4 regions of the Exiguobacterium sp. s78 genome follow, and region 1 is predicted to be linked to each of the others. Evidence: riboswitches for the same ligand, from Rfam matches in the RefSeq annotation. Region 1 holds a riboswitch; each other region holds the start of a gene.

Region 1 (5,049 bases):
TCCACTCGACATAATCGCGGTCGACGATTCGGACGACACCGACACCGGCGCGGACGAGTTGCTCTGCCGACGCCGTTCCGAGCGCTCCCATGCCGATGATCAGCACCTTCGCTGATGCCAAGCGTGCTTGTCCCGCTTCCCCGATCGGTTGAAATCGAGTTTGCCGTGAGTAACGGTTCATCGAATCAATCCACTCGTTGGACTACTCGCGACCGCATACTGTTTCTTCTCGATACGTCCCGCTTCGTATCCGAAGCGCCCTGCTTCGACAGCTAGTCGCATGGCGTGCGCCATCTTGACCGGATCTTGAGCATGGGCAACAGCGGAGTTCAATAAGACACCATCCGCTCCTAGTTCCATCGCATAGGCGACGTCGGTCGGTGAGCCGATCCCGGCGTCGACGATGACCGGGACCGTCGTCTGCTCGATGATGAATCGTAGATGAAGTGGGTTGAGAATGCCTTGCCCGGAACCGATCGGTGACGCTGCCGGCATGATGGCGTGACAACCGAGTTCCTCGAGTCGCCGTGCAAGGACGACATCGTCCGACGTATACGGTAAGACGATGAAACCTTCTTTGAGTAATTCTTCAGAAGCCCGTAACGTCTCGATCGGATCAGGTAGTAACGTCTTGTCGCAACCGATCACTTCGACCTTAACCATGTCGCACATACCGGATGCCCGCGCAAGCTTCGCAAGCCGAACAGCTTCCTCCGCCGTCTTCGCACCGGCCGTGTTCGGCAGTAAATCGTACTTCGCTAAATCAAGCGACTCCAAAAAATTCGCTTGTTGTTTGTCAAAGATGTCGAGCCGACGGACGGCGAACGTCAAGATTTGTGAAGCAGACGCATCGATTGCTTCTTGCTGTACGGTAGCATCCGTATATTTCCCTGTTCCGAGTAATAATCGTGATTCAAATGTCTTTTCTTCAATTTTCAGCATGTTTATCCTCCTCCTACGAAATGAACGATTTCAAATGTGTCATTGTCCCGAACGACTGTCTGACCATACGCCATGCGATCGATGATTTGTCGATTCTGTTCGACGATGACGAGCTTTTCCCCTAAGCCGAGTTGCGTGAGCATGTCCTCGATCGTTTTAATCTGTTCGATCGTGTGGTCATTGCCGTTAATCGTAATGTTCATCGGACTTCCTCCTTCTGAATCAACCGTAATGTATTTACCAAGACTTCCGCTGTCGTCGGTGCGAGTAAGATGCCATGCCGATGATGCCCCGTCGCTAGGAAGATCCGACGGGATGAATCGGCGACTCCGATATATGGCAAGCCGGACACCGTTTGTGGTCGTACACCGGACCAGACTTCTTCGATGACCGCGTCACGAATCGGTGGATACAGTCGTTTTGCTGCTTGAAGCAGTGACGTGATCCCAGCGACACTGACACCGACCGTCTCGTCGTACGGCAGTTCTGTCGCACCGATCAAAATTCGTCCGTCTGCTTTTGGCACAAGGTAGACAGCGTCGTCAAACAGGATCGAGCGTAACGGCTGACCCGCGAGACGGACGGCGAGACATTCCCCTTTGACCCCATATGTGGCGATCGAAATACCGACTGTATCGAGCAAGGCTTGCGACCCGCGTCCGGCAGCGACCGTCACCGTTCGTCCGGCCCACGTTCCTGCGTTCGACTCGATCCTGACGAAGTCATCGCTCTCTTCGATGCGTGTGACTTCCACCTGTTCTTCAATCGATATGCCACGTGCGTGTAAGGCATACATCAATGCAGTCGTCAGTCGTCGTGGATCGATTTGACCGACAGCCGGAAACAGATGCTCGCGCCCTTTACGTTTTAACAAAAACGGTTGTTCCCGGTACCCACAATCGATGCCTGTCTCTCGCTCGAGACGACGTGCAAGCAACGGATACAGACGACGACTACGTGCGGCAAGTGCATGCAATTCCGCTCTCAGCTCGATGTCTGTCGCAAGCATCCCGGCAGCCGCTCGGCTTGTCCCTTGTCCGCATGTTCCACGTTCTAAGACGACGACGGATTCATTCTGACAGGCGAGACCGTAAGCAAGCGTCAAACCGATGACTCCACCACCGATGATGATGTGATTCGTCATACCCGTACCCCCTGGTAACGCTTGACGGCGGCGAGCGGATCCGCTTGACCGAGAATACCCGATAAGACAGCGATTCCGGTTGCACCGGTCGCTGCGATTTCAGGCATGCGTTCTGGTGTAATCCCACCAATTGCAATGACTGGTTTCGTCGTGAAGGTTACGACTTGCTTCAAGGCGTCAATCCCTCGTGGTGGCATGTCCGGCTTCGACGCTGTTGGATAAATATGACCGTACAGCAGTCGGTCGGCTCCTTCCGCTTCTGCTGCTAGTGCCTCTGCTAGTGAATGAACGGATTTCCCGATGACGAGGTCCGGAAAATGACGTCGCACATCGCGGACACGCAAGGAACGGCGCGTCAACTGCACACCGATGCCGGCGACATGGGCGACATCGACCCGGTCATGAACGGTTAACTGATCAAGCGAATAACCATGCGCAAGGAGTGCGTCAATCAGATCAAGTAATTCTGCTGCTGACAAGTTCGGTTCACGTAGATGTAGCTGATCCGTATAAGGTTGAAGCGATTGAAAAGTCTTTATTTCGTCAATCGGATGGATGGATCCCGTCGAAATCAGATGTAGACGCATCATGTTCTTCCTTTCCATACGAAAAAGGACCACTCCCGATGTTGAAGGGAGTGGTCCGAAAATGCGCTGAAGCGCTAAGGATATCTAGGATTTCGAGCCACTTCCCTCCGCTAGTACGAACTAGATCAGGTTCAAAGGGTCCGGATACTTCCGTCTCAGTCTGCTGGGAGACTCCCCTAGTGTCTTTTCGTGTTTAATTGGCTTGCCCCATTAGTCTAGCATGAGTCGCTTTGCTTCGCTAGTCCTAGTTGAGGCTTCCACTTGCTGAATCAGCTCCGATTTCGTCGGTCGCTGTTGCTCTTGGCTGTCGGCATACGTCTGCTTCAGCTTCAGGATGCGCATTACTTTGGCATCGAGCATCTCCGGCGTCAGCGTTTTTTCTTTGACGGCTTGCATCACTTCAGCATGGACCTTTGTGTAAGCACCTGCCTCTGAAAACATCGCCATATCAGCTCCATTGACGAGCGACTGACGTGCCGCTTCTGCGAGACCATATTGTTTCGTGATCGCCCCCATGACGAGATCATCCGTGATGATGACACCGTTGAATCCGAGTTGTTGACGCAAGAGGTCAGTCAAGATCGGCTTTGAGAGCGAGGACGGATTCATATCGTCATACGCGGGATAGAGAATATGGGCGACCATCACCATCTCGGCGCCCTCTTGAATCGCTTCTTGGAACGGTAACAGCTCCGTCCGCTTCAATTCTTCCTTTGATGCCGTCACTTTCGGTAGCCCGACATGGGAATCGACACTCGTATTGCCGTGACCGGGAAAATGTTTGACGACCGGAATCGTTCCCGTCTCCTGCATCCCGTGCATCAGGGCCGTACCAAGCGTCGCGACGGTATTCGGATCAGCACTTAACGCACGGTCGCCGATGATCGGATTGTTCGGATTACTGTTGACGTCAAGGACCGGCGCGAAGTCCATGTTGAAGCCATAAAAACGTGACAAATGTCCGAGCGTACGTCCGACGTCTTCCATTTTCACTTCATCTGCTCCTTGCGCCATCCGTTGACTCGTCGGTAGACGTAATCGTTGATCCGGTACCCGGCTGACGCGTCCGCCTTCTTCATCAATCCCGACGAACGCATACGGTTTTTGGTTCGTCTCTTGAATCGCACGCGTGAACGTCAAGAGTTGCTCTTCCGACGTAATGTTTCCGCCGAGCAATAAGACCCCGCCAATCGCATGCGTCTGTAACAATTTCCGGTCAGCTGCTGAAAGTTCCGTGCCGGCGACTCCGATGTAGAGCAGTTGATCGATCTTTTCTGACGTCGACATCGCTTTAAGTTGCTGCTTTAATCGTGCTTGTTGTCGTTCCTCTTTCGTTGGTTCAGGTTTCGGTTTCTTTTCTTCTGTTGGTTGCTTCGCTTCCGGTTGTGATGATTTCGTTGGTTCCGTCGTCTCCTGCGCACACCCTGCAAGCAACAGACAACCGATCAGTACGGTTTTCTTCACAAAGGATCCTCGCTTCGCACACCATTAATCGAATAATAGACGGAAATCTCAGCGTTCAGGGATTGCGAGACCGAACAATATTTATCCTTTGATAACGAGATGGCACGACGGACCTTATCTTCCGGGAGATCACCTTCGAGCCGGTAATGAATCGAGATCGACGTAAAGCGCCGCGGATGATCCTCTGCCCGTTCTCCTTCGATATCCATTTCGAAATGGGTGATCGTCAAGCGCATCTTCTCTAAAATCGAGACGATATCAATTCCAGTACAGCCGGCAACGGCATGTAGCAAGAGTTCGGTCGGTCGTGGTGCTTGGTTTTCACCACCGTTTTCGGGTGCTGCGTCCATCGCAAGATGATGCCCTGATTCCGTCTGTCCACTAAACCCCATCTGTTTGTTCCATGTCACTGTCGCTTGCATCGTTTCCACTCCTTTATAAGTAGTCTTCTTCTGTAGTATACGCAAAAAACAGCAAGCCTGGAAATTCACACGCTATTTCGAATAATGGTTCTTTTCCCGAAATCTCGCTTTGCGATACCCGACGAAATCGTTTCATGCTATCCTGTTACTCATAGTTTCGCGCGTAAGCGCTAGAATTGAGGAATCATCCATGTCACCTACTACTCGTTTAAGTCGACACGATTGGCTCTTGATTGCTACGTTGTCGCTCCTGACATTCGTTCTCGGAACAAGCGAATTCGTCATCGTCGGGATCCTCGCTGAAATCTCCTCAGCCCTTGATATCACGATCGCAACAGCCGGTACGCTCGTCTCGGCATTTGCCATCTCCTTTGCGATTGGTACGCCGATCGTCATGTCGATGACCGGTCATCTGGAACGGCGTCGCCTGATCCTACGTCTCTTACTAGCCTGGGTCTTACTGAATCTTGCCAGTAGTTTTGCACCAAGT
Region 2 (5,049 bases), on a different contig from region 1:
TTGAAATGTAAATGAAATTTTTTTGAAACGATTACGGTGCTATAATCTATTTCAGATATGAGAGAAACTTGAATACTATAATAAAATATGAAAAAAACATAAGTGAGGAAAACGATATATGCTAAAAAAACTAATTTCTACCATTGTTTTAGGAGCATTACTTATAACAGGAACACAACCGATCGCAGCAGCGACCATTAAAGAAAAAAAAGCTGAAAATGCCGCTGAACAACGTAAACTTGAAAAAGCGATCAAAAAACAAGAAGCTAAAATCTCAAAAGAGCAACGTCAAATCAATCAAATTGACGCAGCAATCAACGAAAAGATTTTCCAAGTCTCTGAAAAAAATAAACAAATCGAACAGTTGAACGTTCGAATCGATGAGTTAAAGGCAGACATCGTCCGTTACGAAGAAATGTTACAGAAACAGGAAGAACTACTCGGTGATCGTTTGCGTGTTTTCCAAGAGAACGATGGAAATTCGATTAAATGGGAAGAAGTCATTTTTGGATCGAAGGATTTAGGTGATTTATTCAGCCGTGTCATGGCGGGGAAAAAAATCGCTGAGCAAGACGATAAAATGATTTCGGATTACATCGCAACGCAACAAAAATTAGGAGAAGCAAAACAAGCGCTCGTTGAGAAAAAAGCGGAGCAAATGCAAGAAAAGAAAGTATTGCTTGAACAAAAGAAAGCGTTAAAGCTTCAAATGAAAGAACGTAGTGCCACGCTGAAGAAATTACGAAAAGGGAAGACGAAGTTCACGACAGAACTGTTAGACGCAAAAGAACTTCAAGCGACTCTCGAAGCGCAAGAACGTGCAATTGCGGCAGCGAAGGCAGCTGCTAAAGCAGCGGCTGAAAAAGCAGCAGCGGAGAAAGCGGCAGCCGAAAAAGCCGCTAAAGCGAATGCTCAAGCAGCAAAACAAACAGGTAAGAGTTCGGAATCAACTGATTCTGTTGCCCCGCCGGTTGTTTCGAGTGGAGGGAAATTCGTTCGACCATCTTCTGGTGGAGTGTCACAAGGATTCGGACCAGCAAGCGGCGCGAACGGTTATACGTTCCACAACGGTGTTGATTTCAGTGGTTCGGTCGGATCTCCAATCGTCGCTGCAGCAGCTGGAACGGTCATTACAGCATCAGGTGGTGGACCTTACGGCAATCATGTCATGATTTCTCACTTCCTCGATGGACAAGTGTACACGACTGTCTACGCACATATGAGTTCATTATCGGTTCGTGCAGGACAAACGGTCTCTCAAGGTCAGCAAGTCGGGACACTTGGTAGTACAGGGAATTCAACAGGACCACACTTACATTTCGAACTACATGTCGGAGGATATCAATACAGTGCCTCTTCTCCTCTAAATGCAGTCAATCCATTAGCATATCTGTAATCAAAACGGGCTTCGGCTCGTTTTTTTTTCTTCTCTATGCTACAGTTAAGGCGAAACGAATACTTGAGCAACTAGGGGAGCTGGAGGAATCCGGCTGAGAGGAAAACCAATCTGTTTTCGACCCTATTACCTGAACTGGATAATACCAGCGTAGGAAAGTTGAGCCGAACGGATACCGGAATGCGTGTATAACGCTTTCGTATAGCGTCGACTGCTTTTTTACAGCGGTCGACGCTTTTTTTGTCGGTCACGACTCCCTTACATTGCTCGATGGGAAGGTGAAAAGAACATGAAACATGTACTGACGATTGCAGGATCCGACTCCGGTGGTGGAGCTGGGATTCAAGCAGATTTAAAAACCTTTTCGGCTTTAGGGGTTTATGGAATGAGCGTCCTGACAGCCGTCACGGCGCAAAATACGTTGGGTGTTCAAGCGGTGGAAGAGTTATCCCCAGAAATCGTAGATGCCCAGTTAACGTCGATTTTTTCAGACATTCGTGTCGATGCGATCAAAATCGGGATGGTCTCGAATGCGCAGACGATTCGTGTCATTGCTAGACATCTCGGCAAACAGACAGTTCCTATCATATTAGATCCCGTCATGGTCGCTAAAGGTGGTCATGCCCTATTGCGGACGGAAGCTGAACAAGCATTGATTTCAGAACTTCTGCCGCTTGCGACACTCGTTACACCGAATTTACCGGAAGCGGAGCGGTTAACAGGACGATCAGTGACCAATCTAGAGGAAATGCAACTGGCGATGCATCAATTGGCTACACAGACAGGGGCAGTATTACTAAAAGGTGGACATCTCTCAGGAGCTGCGACGGATTTGTTGTTTGATGGGGAAGTGGAACATCGTTTCACATCGGAACGGTTAGACAATCAACATACTCATGGAACTGGTTGTACCTTATCTGCAGCGATTGCAGCACGGATGGCGCTTGGAGAAGATTTACAAGATAGTGTACGACAGGCGAAAAACTATGTCACGGAGGCAATTCGTCATGGATTTGCTCTCGGACAAGGTATTGGACCGACACATCATTTTCACTCACTTTGGAGGGATACACATGTTTACGACCATTCTTGAACACAAACCACTCATTCACCATCTGACGAACACGGTTACGATCAACGACTGCGCAAACGTCACACTCGCTGTTGGAGCATCACCTGTCATGGCGGAAGATATTCGCGAAGTAGAAGAGATGGTTAGACTCGCACAAGCCCTCGTCTTAAACATTGGTACGATCGATGCAGACATGCAAGCAGCTCAACGACTTGCAGCCCGTGAAGCGGAACGTTTGAATGTCCCGATCGTTCTTGATCCAGTTGGAGCAGGGGCAACGACATTACGTACTGCCTTTTCTAAAGAACTCATTGATCTCGGGTGTACGGTCATTAAAGGAAATGCTTCTGAAATCAAGACGTTACTTGGGGAAGATGGGCGAACTAAGGGAGTCGATGCTGCGGGAGATGCAATGATGGATCGAGAAAGTATTCGTGCATTCGCTCGCAAACACAAATCTGTCCTCGTCGTGACAGGTCCGAACGACTATATCACGGATGGAACGCGCGAAATGGAATTACATGTAGGAACACCTCGTCTAGGAGATATCACGGGTACTGGCTGTATGACGGCCTCCTTGATTGCGAGCTTCCTCGGTGCAGGATATACAGCGTTTGAGGCGGCTGTTCACGGAACATTCGTCATGGGAAAAGCAGGAGAACAAGCAGCCTCCGCGCAAGGTCTTGGTGATTTTAAACGAGAGTTGTTCAATGCCATCAGCCTCATGACGGTACAAGATCTTGTGGAGGTGACAGAACGTGTCAATTGATTACTCCATCTATGCAGTGACGGATCGTCGGTACCATCCTGGAGTCGCGATCGAGACGGTCGTTGAGGAAGCCATTTTAGGTGGTGCAACGATCGTGCAACTACGGGAAAAAACAGCACAAGGAAAGGAATTCTTTGATCAGGCAGTTCGGTTGAAAGCACTCACGGATCGGGAAGACATTCCTTTGATCATCAATGATCGGATTGATATCGCGTTACTCGTCGGAGCTGGTTTGCATATCGGACAAGAAGACATTCCTTTAACCGCAGCACGTCGCCTTTTACCAGATGCCGTGATTGGTGTGTCGGTAGCAACCGTTGCACAAGCGATTGAAGCAGAACGAGACGGAGCATCTTATTTAGGCGTGGGGTCTCTATTTGCGACGTCATCCAAAGCGGACGCTGATTCCATGTCGCATACGATGCTTCAGGCGATTCGGGAAGCTGTACGATTACCCCTAATCGGTATTGGTGGAATCACAGCAACGAATGTCTCCTCTCTGCCCATCCCGTTGGAAGGGTATGCCGTCATCTCAGAAATTTTCGCTAAAGAAGATCGGCAACTCGCTGCGCAGCAAATGACAGATGCTGTGCGTGAATGGCATCAATCACTTCAGAACAGGGTATAATCCGTTCAGAGGTGATTGTATTGAAATGGCAGACGATCCGTTTTCGCGGCTATTGGATTCGATATCGGTTAGAACCACAAATCATTCGAGTCGATAATCAGGGGATCTACCATCTAGGAAAAGTCTTATTTCCACATCCTAATCGTATATCTTATGAGATGGCCCTTTTATTGAAAGAAAAGTATGAAAGACGCTACAAACGTCCGTTGTATATTAAAACGAGCTCGATTGCGACGGAAATTTGGGGACATACTCATTTAGATATTTATTACCGGGCACTTCTTCGTCTACCGATTCCGACTCGGCTTCGTCAACGTTATACGAACCGATTAGAAAGCACGAAAATCATTGATATCGGCGTACGCGCTGTCGATCAAAATCGAATTGTCTGGGATATCGGAGATTACGTAGGAGGATGGTTCGTGTTTTGGCTCATTCGCAGACGAATGCGCTGAACTTGCAATGTCTCGTTTCTCATGGTGCAATATAAGTAGAAACGAGGTGACGGACATGGACATTCCCCGTTGTGAAACGATTGCGATTGATGAACAACGTGCGTCTGAAATCGGACATATCGTTGATACGATTCCGACGCTTGAAATCGGAAAGCTATTTAAGATTCTTTCGGATGCGACACGACTGCGAATCGTTTATGCGCTGACGATCGAAGAAGAACTATGCGTTTGTGATGTCTCGGCCTCTGTCGACTGTTCGATCGCGACAGCGTCGCATCATCTTCGATCTTTGTTGAAACAAGGACTCGTCAAGTTTCGAAAAGACGGTAAAGTCGTCTATTATTCCTTGGATGACCATCATGTGTCATCGCTTGTACATATGGCGATGGAACATGTACAAGAGGGAAAAGCAATGCCTGAATGAGTCTTTAGAATAAACGAAAAGCGCAGCTTTAGCTGCGCTTTTCGTTTATTCTAAAGACGATTGTTCTGATCCTTTTGGAGCGAAGTGGTGGAAGAAAAAGACCGTGGCACTAATCAATAAAAAGGACAGGATGGAGAGAGCGAGACACATCCATTTATATGTAGCGATTAAAGTATCTGATTGTTGTAATTTGGCTTGAAGCGTTTTATACAAATCATCTTTCACACGGGATAAGTCTTCGAGAATCGTTTGAGTCGTCTGAGTCGATTGTCTAGCAAGACGTTTTGCGGCTGTTGGACTTTGAC
Region 3 (5,049 bases), 800 kb from region 1:
ATGAATAAGTGAAAAATAGTAGCGGTCAAATGAACTTTTACCATCATCCTCATCCATTATTTTAAATTTCGAGGTTGTCTGTCAAGTTTTTTTCTTGTCAGCTACTTTTTTTATGTTGCAACCGCCCTGACACCATGCTAAGATAGCAAAGTGTCTATTAGGACGAACGCAAAACAACATAAAAGGAGGCGGAACGCATGGCACGTAAATGCTACGTTACTGGGAAATCGCCAAAGTCGGGTAACAACCGTTCACACGCATTGAACAAAACAAAACGTACTTGGGGAGTCAACGTACAAAAAGTACGTATCCTCGTCGACGGTAAGCCGAAAAAGGTTTGGGTTTCAGCTCGAGCTCTTAAATCAGGTAAAGTCGAACGCGTATAAGGCGCAACCACCGGATGGGAATCTTCCCTTCCGGTTTTTTTATGCCCTCATTTATTTTTCTCATAAACTAATTGTCGCTTTTATTGAAAACGCTTACAATAGGAACGTACTTTATTTTGTCAGAATTGGGGGAAGTCATCATGCAACTCAAACGAGAGATGACGAGTCGACACCTGTTCATGATTTCACTCGGCGGAATCATCGGAACAGGCTTATTTTTAGGGTCAGGATTAACGATTTCACAAGCAGGACCTCTCGGGGCGGTCCTCAGTTACATCGTGGGTGGGACCATCATGTATCTGACGATGTTATGTCTAGGAGAATTAGCGGTCTATCTGCCGGTCTCGGGGTCATTTCAGACCTATACGACCCGCTTCATCGGACCAGGGGTCGGCTTTGCCGTCGGTTGGATTTATTGGCTCGGCTGGGCCGTGACGGTCGCACTCGAAATTACAGCTGCCGGCAGTTTGATGGACCGCTGGTTTCCGAACGTACCCGTTGTCGTCTGGTGTACCGTCTTTACGGTCTTGCTGTTCGGTCTGAATGCCGTCTCCGCCAAAGCATTCGGTGAAGCTGAATTCTGGTTCTCGAGTTTGAAGGTCCTCGCGATCCTGTTCTTCATCATTCTAGGTGGCGCTGCTTGGTTCGGCTGGTTACCGATGGAAGCAGATCGCCCAACATCGTTATTCGCGAACTTTACGGCAAGCGGTTGGTTTCCAAACGGGATTCTCGGTGTCTTGACGACGATGATTGCCGTCAACTTCGCCTTCCAAGGAACGGAATTGATCGGTGTTGCGGCTGGGGAGTCCGACACGCCCGAAAAATCGATTCCAAAAGCCATCCGCAATACAGTCTGGCGGACGTTCATCTTCTTCGTCTTATCGATTACGATCGTTGGTGCATTAATTCCGTATGAAACAGCTGGCGGAGTCAGCAGTCCGTTCATCATGGTCTTTGATGCGATTGGTATTCCGTACGCTGCTGATTTGATGAACATCGTCGTCTTGACAGCGTTGTTGTCCGTCGGAAACTCCGGATTATATGCGGCGACTCGGATGTTATGGGCAATGGCGCAAGAAGGGATGATTTCAAAGAAATTATCTTACGTCAATGCACGTGGTGTGCCGATGCGCGCTTTACTCTTTACGATGATGTTTGCGATGTTATCGCTCCTAACCGCGTTTTTCGCAGAGGATACCGTCTTCATTTGGCTCTTGTCCTTAGCCGGACTTGGCGCTCAAGTCGGCTGGATTTCGATTTCTGCTTCGCAGCTCGCATTTCGTCGTCAGTTCGTCCGAAACGGACACGATGTATCCGAACTGAAATTCAAGACACCACTCTATCCGGTGTTACCACTGATTTCGCTGACGTTAAACGTCGTCGTCCTCGTCAGTCTTGCGTTTCAAGCGGATCAACGAATCGCTCTATACATCGGTGTTCCTTTCTTCCTCGTCATGTGGGGAAGTTATCATCTCTTCGTCAAAGGAAAACATCTATCCGCCCAAAGCGACATCCGTGTCGCCCCTTCTCAACTCGAAGAATAATTTCATCTAAAAAGAGGCCGTGGATTTGTCCACGGCCTCTTTCATATGATTGTTCTATTCCTTAAGCGTCCGCATCATCAATAGTTCTCCTTGGTGGAGCTCTACTTTCGCTTCTGACGCACGCCATTCATTACTAACGGTCAAGGAACCTCCGACGGGTACGGGATGTGCATCGAGTGGGTATTTGACTCCGGATAAGCTTAAAGTCGATGGTACGAGTGGAATGAAAGAAAGATAATGATAGCTCCCTGCTTCGACTGCATACGTTCCCTCAGCCAAGTATCGCACCTCTTCTCGTTTCGTCACGAGTCTGGTCTCTGGATATCGCTTCAACAGGTACACATTTTGGACGGTCATGTCGAGCCGCCCACCTGTCGCCCCGATGATGATGGTATCCTCAAACCGTTTCATCTCTGATGCTGTACGAAGTGCCAGTTCGAGATCCGTTTCATCTTTCTCGGCCGGATGAACGATTGCCCCTTCTGGTACATAACCAAGCGAATCAAAATCACCAATCGTCAGGTCGCATGTCAGCCCAAACGATTCAATCGTCTGAACACCACCATCGACACCGACGATAAAATCACCCGGCTGACAAAACGTCCGTAAATCCGGCACTTCTTCTCGCGGACCGGCACAGACGAGAATCGCCCGCATCTCAGACGCCTCGTGCCGAATAACGGAGTAAGCGTGGCGCAGTCGTAAATAGAATTCCTGCTACGATTCCACATAAGATGTACGAAGGAACCATATACGTTGCGTTATAGACAAAAGAGTATTCCACGACTGGACCTTTTGCATACTCGGCAAAAAAGACGATTCCACTGATGACATGACAGATATAACGGAGTCCTGCGCCTAATAACGTCGCCAGGAGAACGAACGCCATCAAGCTTTTCTTTTGTCCATTGCGCGCGGCTAGTCTGACTTGACGCGCGAACAGACCACTTAATCCGACGACACCATACGCAATCGTATAGTCAAGCATCGGTTGAACGATCGTCAAGACTTGAGGAGCGAACATCAATTGAATCGTACCGACAAGCGCTCCCGTAACGACCCCTCCGACGACACCGTGGCGAAATGCCATGACGAAGATCGGTAGCATCGCTAAGCTGATTGAGCCTCCTTGTGGCATTTTGAATGGAATCAGTAAATCAAAGACGACTCCGAGACTGGCGAAGATGGCAATTTCCATCATCATTTGTAACCGTTTCATGCTATTTTTCCTCCTTCATTGTACGAGAGGACGCAAAAAGGCAGTACGACGAACGCCGTACTGCCTGCGTGCGCCACATCCCTACGTCCGTTTGAACGGAACAGGTTCGAAGGGTTAAAGTCTAAAAGACTCCTCTCAGCCGCTTTTCAAGCGACACCCCTTGCGGTCATCATATTTCGTTTTCTCGTTCTTATTATACGGCAGCCCCTTGACGAATGCTAGTGATCGCTTCCGCATAATCTGGTGCATTGTAGATTGCTGATCCTGCGACGAGAACGTTCGCACCGTTATCGATGCAAAGCTTTGCCGTTTCCGGATTGACGCCACCGTCAATCTCGATTTCAAATGTCAGACCACGATCTGCTTTCATTTGCGCAAGTGCTGCGAGTTTCGGCATGACACGCTCGATGAAGGCTTGTCCACCGAAGCCCGGATTGACCGTCATCAATAAAACCATATCGACATCCTCAAGGACGTGTTCAATCGTTGATAATGGCGTATGGGGATTCAAGACGACTCCTGCCTTTGCGCCCGCTGCTTTGATTTGTTGCAAGACACGATGGACATGATTCGTCGCTTCGACGTGGAACGTCACGATGTCCGCCCCTGCTTTGACGAAATCCTCGACGAAACGTTCTGGCTGGTCGATCATCAAATGGACATCGAGAATCATATCCGTCTTTTGACGTAAGCAGCTAAGCACAGGTAATCCAAATGAGATGTTCGGTACGAACTGACCGTCCATGACATCAAAATGGATATAGTCCGCGCCTGCTGCTTCGACTGCTTTAACATCGCGTTCGAGATTCGCAAAATCTGCTGATAAGATAGATGGTGCAATTTTAATCATCTTCAATACCTCCGGGCTCGATTCTTGATTTCGTCTATAAACATACCATAGTTCTCATAACGAGAGGACATGATTTCTTGGGCTTCGACGGCTTCCTTGACGGCACAACCGGGTTCATTCAAATGCAAGCAACCTCGGTATTTGCAATCATCTTGTACAGCCACGAATTCAGGGAAACTCCACCGTACATCCTCGATTTCCATATCATACGGAAAATCGAGGTTCGAGAAACCTGGCGTATCGGCAATCAATCCTTCGGCAAGCGGCATCAATGTGACGTGGCGCGTCGTATGACGTCCGCGTCCGAGTGATTTCGAGATCGCACTTGTTTCTAAATCAAGAGAGGGTTCCAGTGCATTGAGCAATGAACTTTTCCCGACACCGGATTGTCCGGCGAGAACGCTCGTTTTTCCAGCAAGTAACGGACGGACTTGCTCAATACCTGCCAACGTCTCACTTGATGTCTCGATGACCGTATACCCAATCTTCCGGTAAGCGGCAATCGCCTCTCGGACAGACGGTCCTTTAACATCGTCCAGCAAATCCATCTTCGTCAATAGGATGACGGGTTGAATTTCCTTCGCTTCGATCAAAACGAGAAATCGGTCGAGCAAGTGCGCTGAAAAATCAGGTTCTGCCGCCGAGACGACGAGCAATGCCTGGTCGATATTCGCGACTGGAGGGCGTACTAAAAAGTTGTCCCGCTCCTTCACTTCGAGAATATATCCTGTCTCACTTTCGATATGAAGAACGACCTCGTCTCCGACGACTGGACTGATGCCGCGTTTTCGGAAATTCCCTCTTGCCCGTGAACGGACCTCTCCTTCTGGTGTCATGACATCATAAAAGCCACCCTGCAGACGTATGATCGTTCCTTCTCGATTCTCTTCGATGCGTTGTTCCGTCATCCTATGCACTCCTTTTTCATCACATTCATTGTGCGTCTTTTGCTTGATTGTACGTGATGGTTTTTGAACGATACACCGTATCGTCTTTATAGATCGTAATTTTTCCTTCTTCTCCTGGATCAATCGTCACCGGCACGTCGAA
Region 4 (5,049 bases), 240 kb from region 1:
TAAAATATTGTTTTAAAACAAACACCTTGCTATACTGTCCGTATTGAAAAGAATTCCAGTCACGGTTTGACTAAAGGAGGACGTACATCATGAAAAAAATCGGACAGTTCACGTTAACAGCCGGACTCGCAGCAGTACTCGTCTCAAGTAGTTTACCTGTCATGGCAGAGGCAGGATCTTCAGCCGATCGGATCAGTCACAAAATCGACACGATGACACTCGAACAAAAAATCGGGCAGATGATCATGCCGGACTTCCGGCAGTGGAATGGCAGCAATCACACGTCGCTTGCCCCAGAAGTCGCGAATATCATCGATCGCTATGATTTAGGCGGCGTCATCTTGTTTGCTGAGAACGTCAGCGAAACCGAACAGACGACGAAACTCGTTCATGATCTGCAAGAAGTCGTCAAACAAGACGCTAGCAACGATATTCCGCTCTTCGTCACGATCGACCAAGAAGGTGGAATCGTTACTCGGCTCGGAACAGGGACGAACTTACCTGGCAACATGGCGTTAGGTGCGACCCGCAGTAGCACATATGCCAATGATGCCGGTCATATCATCGGTTCGGAACTGCGTGCGCTCGGCATCAATGTCAACTTCGGTCCGGATCTTGATGTCAACAGCAATCCTGGAAATCCCGTCATCGGTGTCCGCTCGTTCTCGAGTGATCCGGAGCTCGTCGGCACACTCGGTTCCGCTCTAATGAAGGGAATTCAGTCTGAAGGTGTCGCGGCGACCGCCAAACACTTCCCGGGTCACGGCGATACGGCGACCGATTCCCACTATGGATTACCGGTCGTTGACCGGTCCCTGCAGGAGCTAGAACAAGTCGAGCTCGTACCGTTCAAGCGAGCTATTGCTGAAGACATCGATATGATCATGACAGGACACATCGGGATGCCGCAAATCGAACCTGAAGTCGTCACGTCGACAAATGGTACCTTCCCTTTACCTGCGACGTTATCGGATGATGTCATCACGGGCGTACTGCGCGAAAAACTTGGCTACGATGGCATCGTCATCACAGACGCGTTGAACATGCAGGCAATCGCCGACAACTTCACGGAATCAGAAGCCGTCTTAAAGACGTTTGACGCCGGTGTCGATATCGCGCTCATGCCGACGATTCTTCGTTCCGAACAAGATGTCGAAAAGCTCGATCAGATTTTCAAAGATGTGATTGCAGCGGTTAAAGACGGTCGTCTTTCAGAGGAACGAATTGATCAATCGGTCGAGCGAATCCTGACCCTGAAAGCAGAACGCGGAATTTGGAACGGTACGACTGACACGACATCCCTAGCTGAAAAAATCGCGCAATCGAACCAAATCGTCGGTAGTCCCGAGCATAAAGCAAAAGAACGTGCGATGACGGAAGCCGCGGTCACACTCGTGAAAAATGATCAGCGGACCTTACCATTCAAACCGAAAAAGAATGCCAACGTTCTTGTGATCGCTCCTGCGGCGGATCAAACGGACAGCATGAAAAAAACGATCGCTTCCCTACCGAAGAATCGGAACTGGCACGTGACGACAGCGAATTACTCGGCTACTACGCTATCGCTCGACCAAAACCCGACATTACGGGCGCAACTCGATGCAGCAGATTACATCATCGTCGGTTCCAACGTCAACACGAGTACTAAACTACTACCTACTGCACCAGAACAAGCAATTCCAGCTTCGATCTTCCGCTATGCGAAACAAACGGATACACCATCCGTCCTGCTCAGTCTCCGTAACCCAAACGATGTCGCCGTTCAACCGGACGCACCGGCACACGTCCTCGTCTATGGCTTCAAAGGCGACCCGAACGGTCCAGACTCCGAAGCAGGCAATCTAAAATCAGCGGGACCGAACCTGCCTGCAGGTATCCGAGCAATCTTCGGAACGTTCAAACCGCAAGGCACTTTACCGGTTGATGTGCCGGTCTTTCAGAACGGTGTCTTTACCGATCAACTGCATCTCGAATTCGGTGACGGCTTTAAAAACTGGAAAAAATGATGACGTGATACATTAAAAGACCGAAGCTCCTTAAAGGATGCCTCGGTCTTTTAATGATTGATACGGATATTCAGCTTCTTCTTTCGCACGATGGTAGACGCGGTATAACCAATAAGTCAGCAGTGCATAGACGACGATGACAAGAACAGCAGAAATATAGCTTCCCATGCTATACGCTACCTTAAAGTTTCGAGTCGATGCGGATATACCGGATAACACGATCAACGTTGGGATGATAAGTCCTACAAATCTTACTTTGACTTTACCAAGCATTCGTTGCATAGCATATGCCGCGAGGATCACGAGTGCGATGACTACGATTTCCATTCCAATCCCTACTTTCACTAGATGGTATTCCTAATTCTACCATCTACTGGTTTAAGAAGATACCGGGCGTGCTGGAATCGTTTCGTAGACCGACGTGAACGTCTCTTCCGTCCACCCCATGTGCCAGAAGAGTAACTCATAGTAACAACTTGTCACGAAATGACGTTTCATCCGCTCGCGTTCCGTTGGGCTCGCTTGCTCCGCCAGCGCATCAAGCCGTGCAATCTGTTCAAAGACGACCTTTTCAAACCATTCCGAGCTATACGTGTCGATCCATTGCTGATAGATTTTTTCTTCCGGTGTACACGTCAGTAATTGTTGCCCGACTTCATAATACAACCAGTAACATGGCAAGATGGCAGCAATCGTCTCACCGAGCGTTCCTTCACTCGCATGATGCATGTGCGAAACGTACGCATATGCTGTCGGTGCCGGTTCAAATGCTTCAAGGTCTGCTGCCGTAATACCGAGCGGCTCAAAAAATGATTGATGTAAGCTCAGCTCTGCCTCATAAGTCGAAGTCGCATGTTCGGCAAGTGTCGCGATCGTCGCGAAGTCGTCTGCTTTTGACGCTGCCTTCGCTTGAATCTTCGCAAAGTGTTTTAAGTAATAGGCATCCTGCATGACGTAATGCCGAAATTTCGAGAGTGGTAACGTCCCCTCCCCGATTCCTTGTACGAACGGGTGCGTAAAACTACTATCCCAATACGCTTGTGCCGCTTGTTTGATTTCTTGTGTGAATGTCATGATCTCATCCTCCTCGTTTAGTTATGAAACGAAAAAACACCACCCCGAAACACACGGGCATGGCGCAAGAAGAACAAGACTTGACGCCACTTCCCTCCGTAAGTACGAACTTAATCAGGTTCAAAGGGTCCGAACGTCTTCGTTCGTCTCAGTCAGCCTACTGACTCCCCTAGTGGTCATTATTCGATTCCCATTCACTATAGCATGCTGAAAACGGAAGTCAAGTTGTCCTTTTTTCGCTATACTATGGAGTGTCAGAAGACGGATACCGTCTCCATCTGCAGACCGATTCCGAACAGACATCGTTACCGTACACTAAATTTAGTACCTGATACTATAATTCATTCTGTTACTTACAATTGGAGGATTTCATTATGCATACACCAACAAAAATCATGGCATCAGCCGTTATCGCTTCTGCTTTATTACTCCCAACAGCCGCATCCGCCGAACAAGTCGTCGATAAGACGATCGTCACACTCGGGGAGTCGCTCGGCGCAAAAGATAAAGCATGGGTGCTTTCACGTCTCAATGCACCGGAAGGGATCACACCGATCATCGCAACTTCTGCTGACGAGGAAAAATATCTCGGGAAAAACATCCCACAGTCGCAAAAAGGCGGCAATATGTATTCGTCGGCTAAAATCGAACTGACGGAAAAAGGAGATGGACTCTCCGTCTCGACGGAAAACATCACATGGGTGACGAAGGATATGTATCTCAACGCTCTCGTCACAGCGGGTGTCAAAGATGCCGATATCACGATCACTTCTCCCTACAAGGTGACCGGGACATCGGCACTGACAGGAATCATGAAAGCGTACGATCAAACTTCCGCTGAGACTGGAATTAAGTTAAGTGACGAACGCAAGGATTTAGCACAGCAAGAATTATCGGTCACATCAGACGTCGGAAAAACGGTCGGCACGGATAAAGTCGCAGACTTAATGAATGAGATCAAGGCTGAGATCGCCAATCAAAAACCGGAAACCAAAGTCGAGATCGAAAACCTGATCGTCCAAGTCATTCAAAACAACAATATCCAGTTGTCTGACGCACAAATGGACCGGTTGACGAATCTATTCAATCAAATGGAGCAAGCGAACATCAACTGGGGACAAATCGAAAGTGGACTTAAAAATGCGGGACAAGACATCCATGCCTTCGCGACTTCAGAAGAAACGAAAGGGTTTTTTGCTAAACTATTCGATGGACTCAGTGACTTCTTCAGCTCGATTGCTGGCGTGTTCAAATAATTCAGACTTCCGTAACTGACAAAAAAATAGTAAACTAGATGTATCTGAAACGAAAGGTGGTGTGAAAAGATGGACTTTGCCGCGTGCAAACACTGGTTGATGGAACAATTGTATCTGTTGCGCGCGATTTTTCATGGAATGGCGTTCTAAGGCACCCGTCTGTCCTTTTTTAAGAACTTCATGAATGAAAAATACTGCAAAGCGCATCTTTCACACGTTAGGGAGAGTGCTATTTGCGCTCTCCTTTTTTGATGCGCGCGAAAGGATCAATTGATTATGATGATTTGCGACATTCAACACCTGACCAAACAATTCGGAGGCGAAACGATCTTAACGGATGTTTCCCTCTTCTTAAACGAACACGACCGTGTCGGTCTAATTGGACGAAACGGGAGTGGTAAAACGACATTACTCCGCTTGCTTGCTCGCCTTGAGCAACCGGACGGTGGTGTCATCTATCAAAAGAACGGTTTGACGATCGGCTACTTGGAACAACTTCCTGTATATAGTGAAACGATGACCGGACTCGACGTCCTTTGGACAGCGTTTGCAGAGACTCTTGCGATCCGTTCCCGGATGCAACAGTTGGAGCAAATGATGGCGACAGCACCAGATGATCTCGATGCACTACTCGTACGGTATGCGGAAGCGACGAATGCATTCGAACAAAAGGACGGCTATCTACTCGACTCGAAAATCGAACGCATGGTGAA

What was found. Region 1 has a riboswitch for thiamine pyrophosphate ahead of KNQ18_RS08775 (thiamine phosphate synthase). Riboswitches for the same ligand answer to the same signal wherever they lie in the genome.
Region 2: another riboswitch for thiamine pyrophosphate. It lies ahead of thiD (bifunctional hydroxymethylpyrimidine kinase/phosphomethylpyrimidine kinase); the one in region 1 lies ahead of KNQ18_RS08775 (thiamine phosphate synthase).
Region 3: another riboswitch for thiamine pyrophosphate. It lies ahead of thiT (energy-coupled thiamine transporter ThiT); the one in region 1 lies ahead of KNQ18_RS08775 (thiamine phosphate synthase).
Region 4: another riboswitch for thiamine pyrophosphate. It lies ahead of tenA (thiaminase II); the one in region 1 lies ahead of KNQ18_RS08775 (thiamine phosphate synthase).

Annotation. Positions count from the first base shown of each region.
Region 1 covers NZ_JACSNB010000001.1:1,677,569-1,682,617, forward strand. The annotation lists gene KNQ18_RS08755 (ThiF family adenylyltransferase) at 1-181, opposite strand, end outside; gene KNQ18_RS08760 (thiazole synthase) at 178-942, opposite strand; gene thiS (sulfur carrier protein ThiS) at 945-1,145, opposite strand; gene KNQ18_RS08770 (FAD-dependent oxidoreductase) at 1,142-2,086, opposite strand; gene KNQ18_RS08775 (thiamine phosphate synthase) at 2,083-2,676, opposite strand; TPP riboswitch at 2,759-2,861, opposite strand; gene nagZ (beta-N-acetylhexosaminidase) at 2,884-4,137, opposite strand; gene KNQ18_RS08785 (OsmC family protein) at 4,134-4,559, opposite strand; gene KNQ18_RS08790 (MFS transporter) at 4,750-5,049, shown strand, end outside.
Region 2 covers NZ_JACSNB010000004.1:101,869-106,917, forward strand. The annotation lists gene KNQ18_RS14945 (murein hydrolase activator EnvC family protein) at 119-1,396, shown strand; TPP riboswitch at 1,460-1,570, shown strand; gene thiD (bifunctional hydroxymethylpyrimidine kinase/phosphomethylpyrimidine kinase) at 1,686-2,489, shown strand; gene thiM (hydroxyethylthiazole kinase) at 2,470-3,237, shown strand; gene thiE (thiamine phosphate synthase) at 3,227-3,865, shown strand; gene KNQ18_RS14965 (hypothetical protein) at 4,036-4,320, shown strand; gene KNQ18_RS14970 (ArsR/SmtB family transcription factor) at 4,376-4,744, shown strand; gene KNQ18_RS14975 (CHASE3 domain-containing protein) at 4,790-5,049, opposite strand, start outside.
Region 3 covers NZ_JACSNB010000001.1:881,415-886,463, reverse strand. The annotation lists gene rpmB (50S ribosomal protein L28) at 198-386, shown strand; gene KNQ18_RS04355 (amino acid permease) at 527-1,930, shown strand; gene KNQ18_RS04350 (thiamine diphosphokinase) at 1,985-2,587, opposite strand; gene thiT (energy-coupled thiamine transporter ThiT) at 2,589-3,149, opposite strand; TPP riboswitch at 3,211-3,320, opposite strand; gene rpe (ribulose-phosphate 3-epimerase) at 3,343-3,999, opposite strand; gene rsgA (ribosome small subunit-dependent GTPase A) at 4,002-4,907, opposite strand; gene pknB (Stk1 family PASTA domain-containing Ser/Thr kinase) at 4,933-5,049, opposite strand, start outside.
Region 4 covers NZ_JACSNB010000001.1:1,918,544-1,923,592, forward strand. The annotation lists gene KNQ18_RS09990 (glycoside hydrolase family 3 protein) at 90-2,006, shown strand; gene KNQ18_RS09995 (hypothetical protein) at 2,037-2,333, opposite strand; gene tenA (thiaminase II) at 2,385-3,080, opposite strand; TPP riboswitch at 3,155-3,261, opposite strand; gene KNQ18_RS10005 (DUF1002 domain-containing protein) at 3,455-4,336, shown strand; gene abc-f (ribosomal protection-like ABC-F family protein) at 4,613-5,049, shown strand, end outside.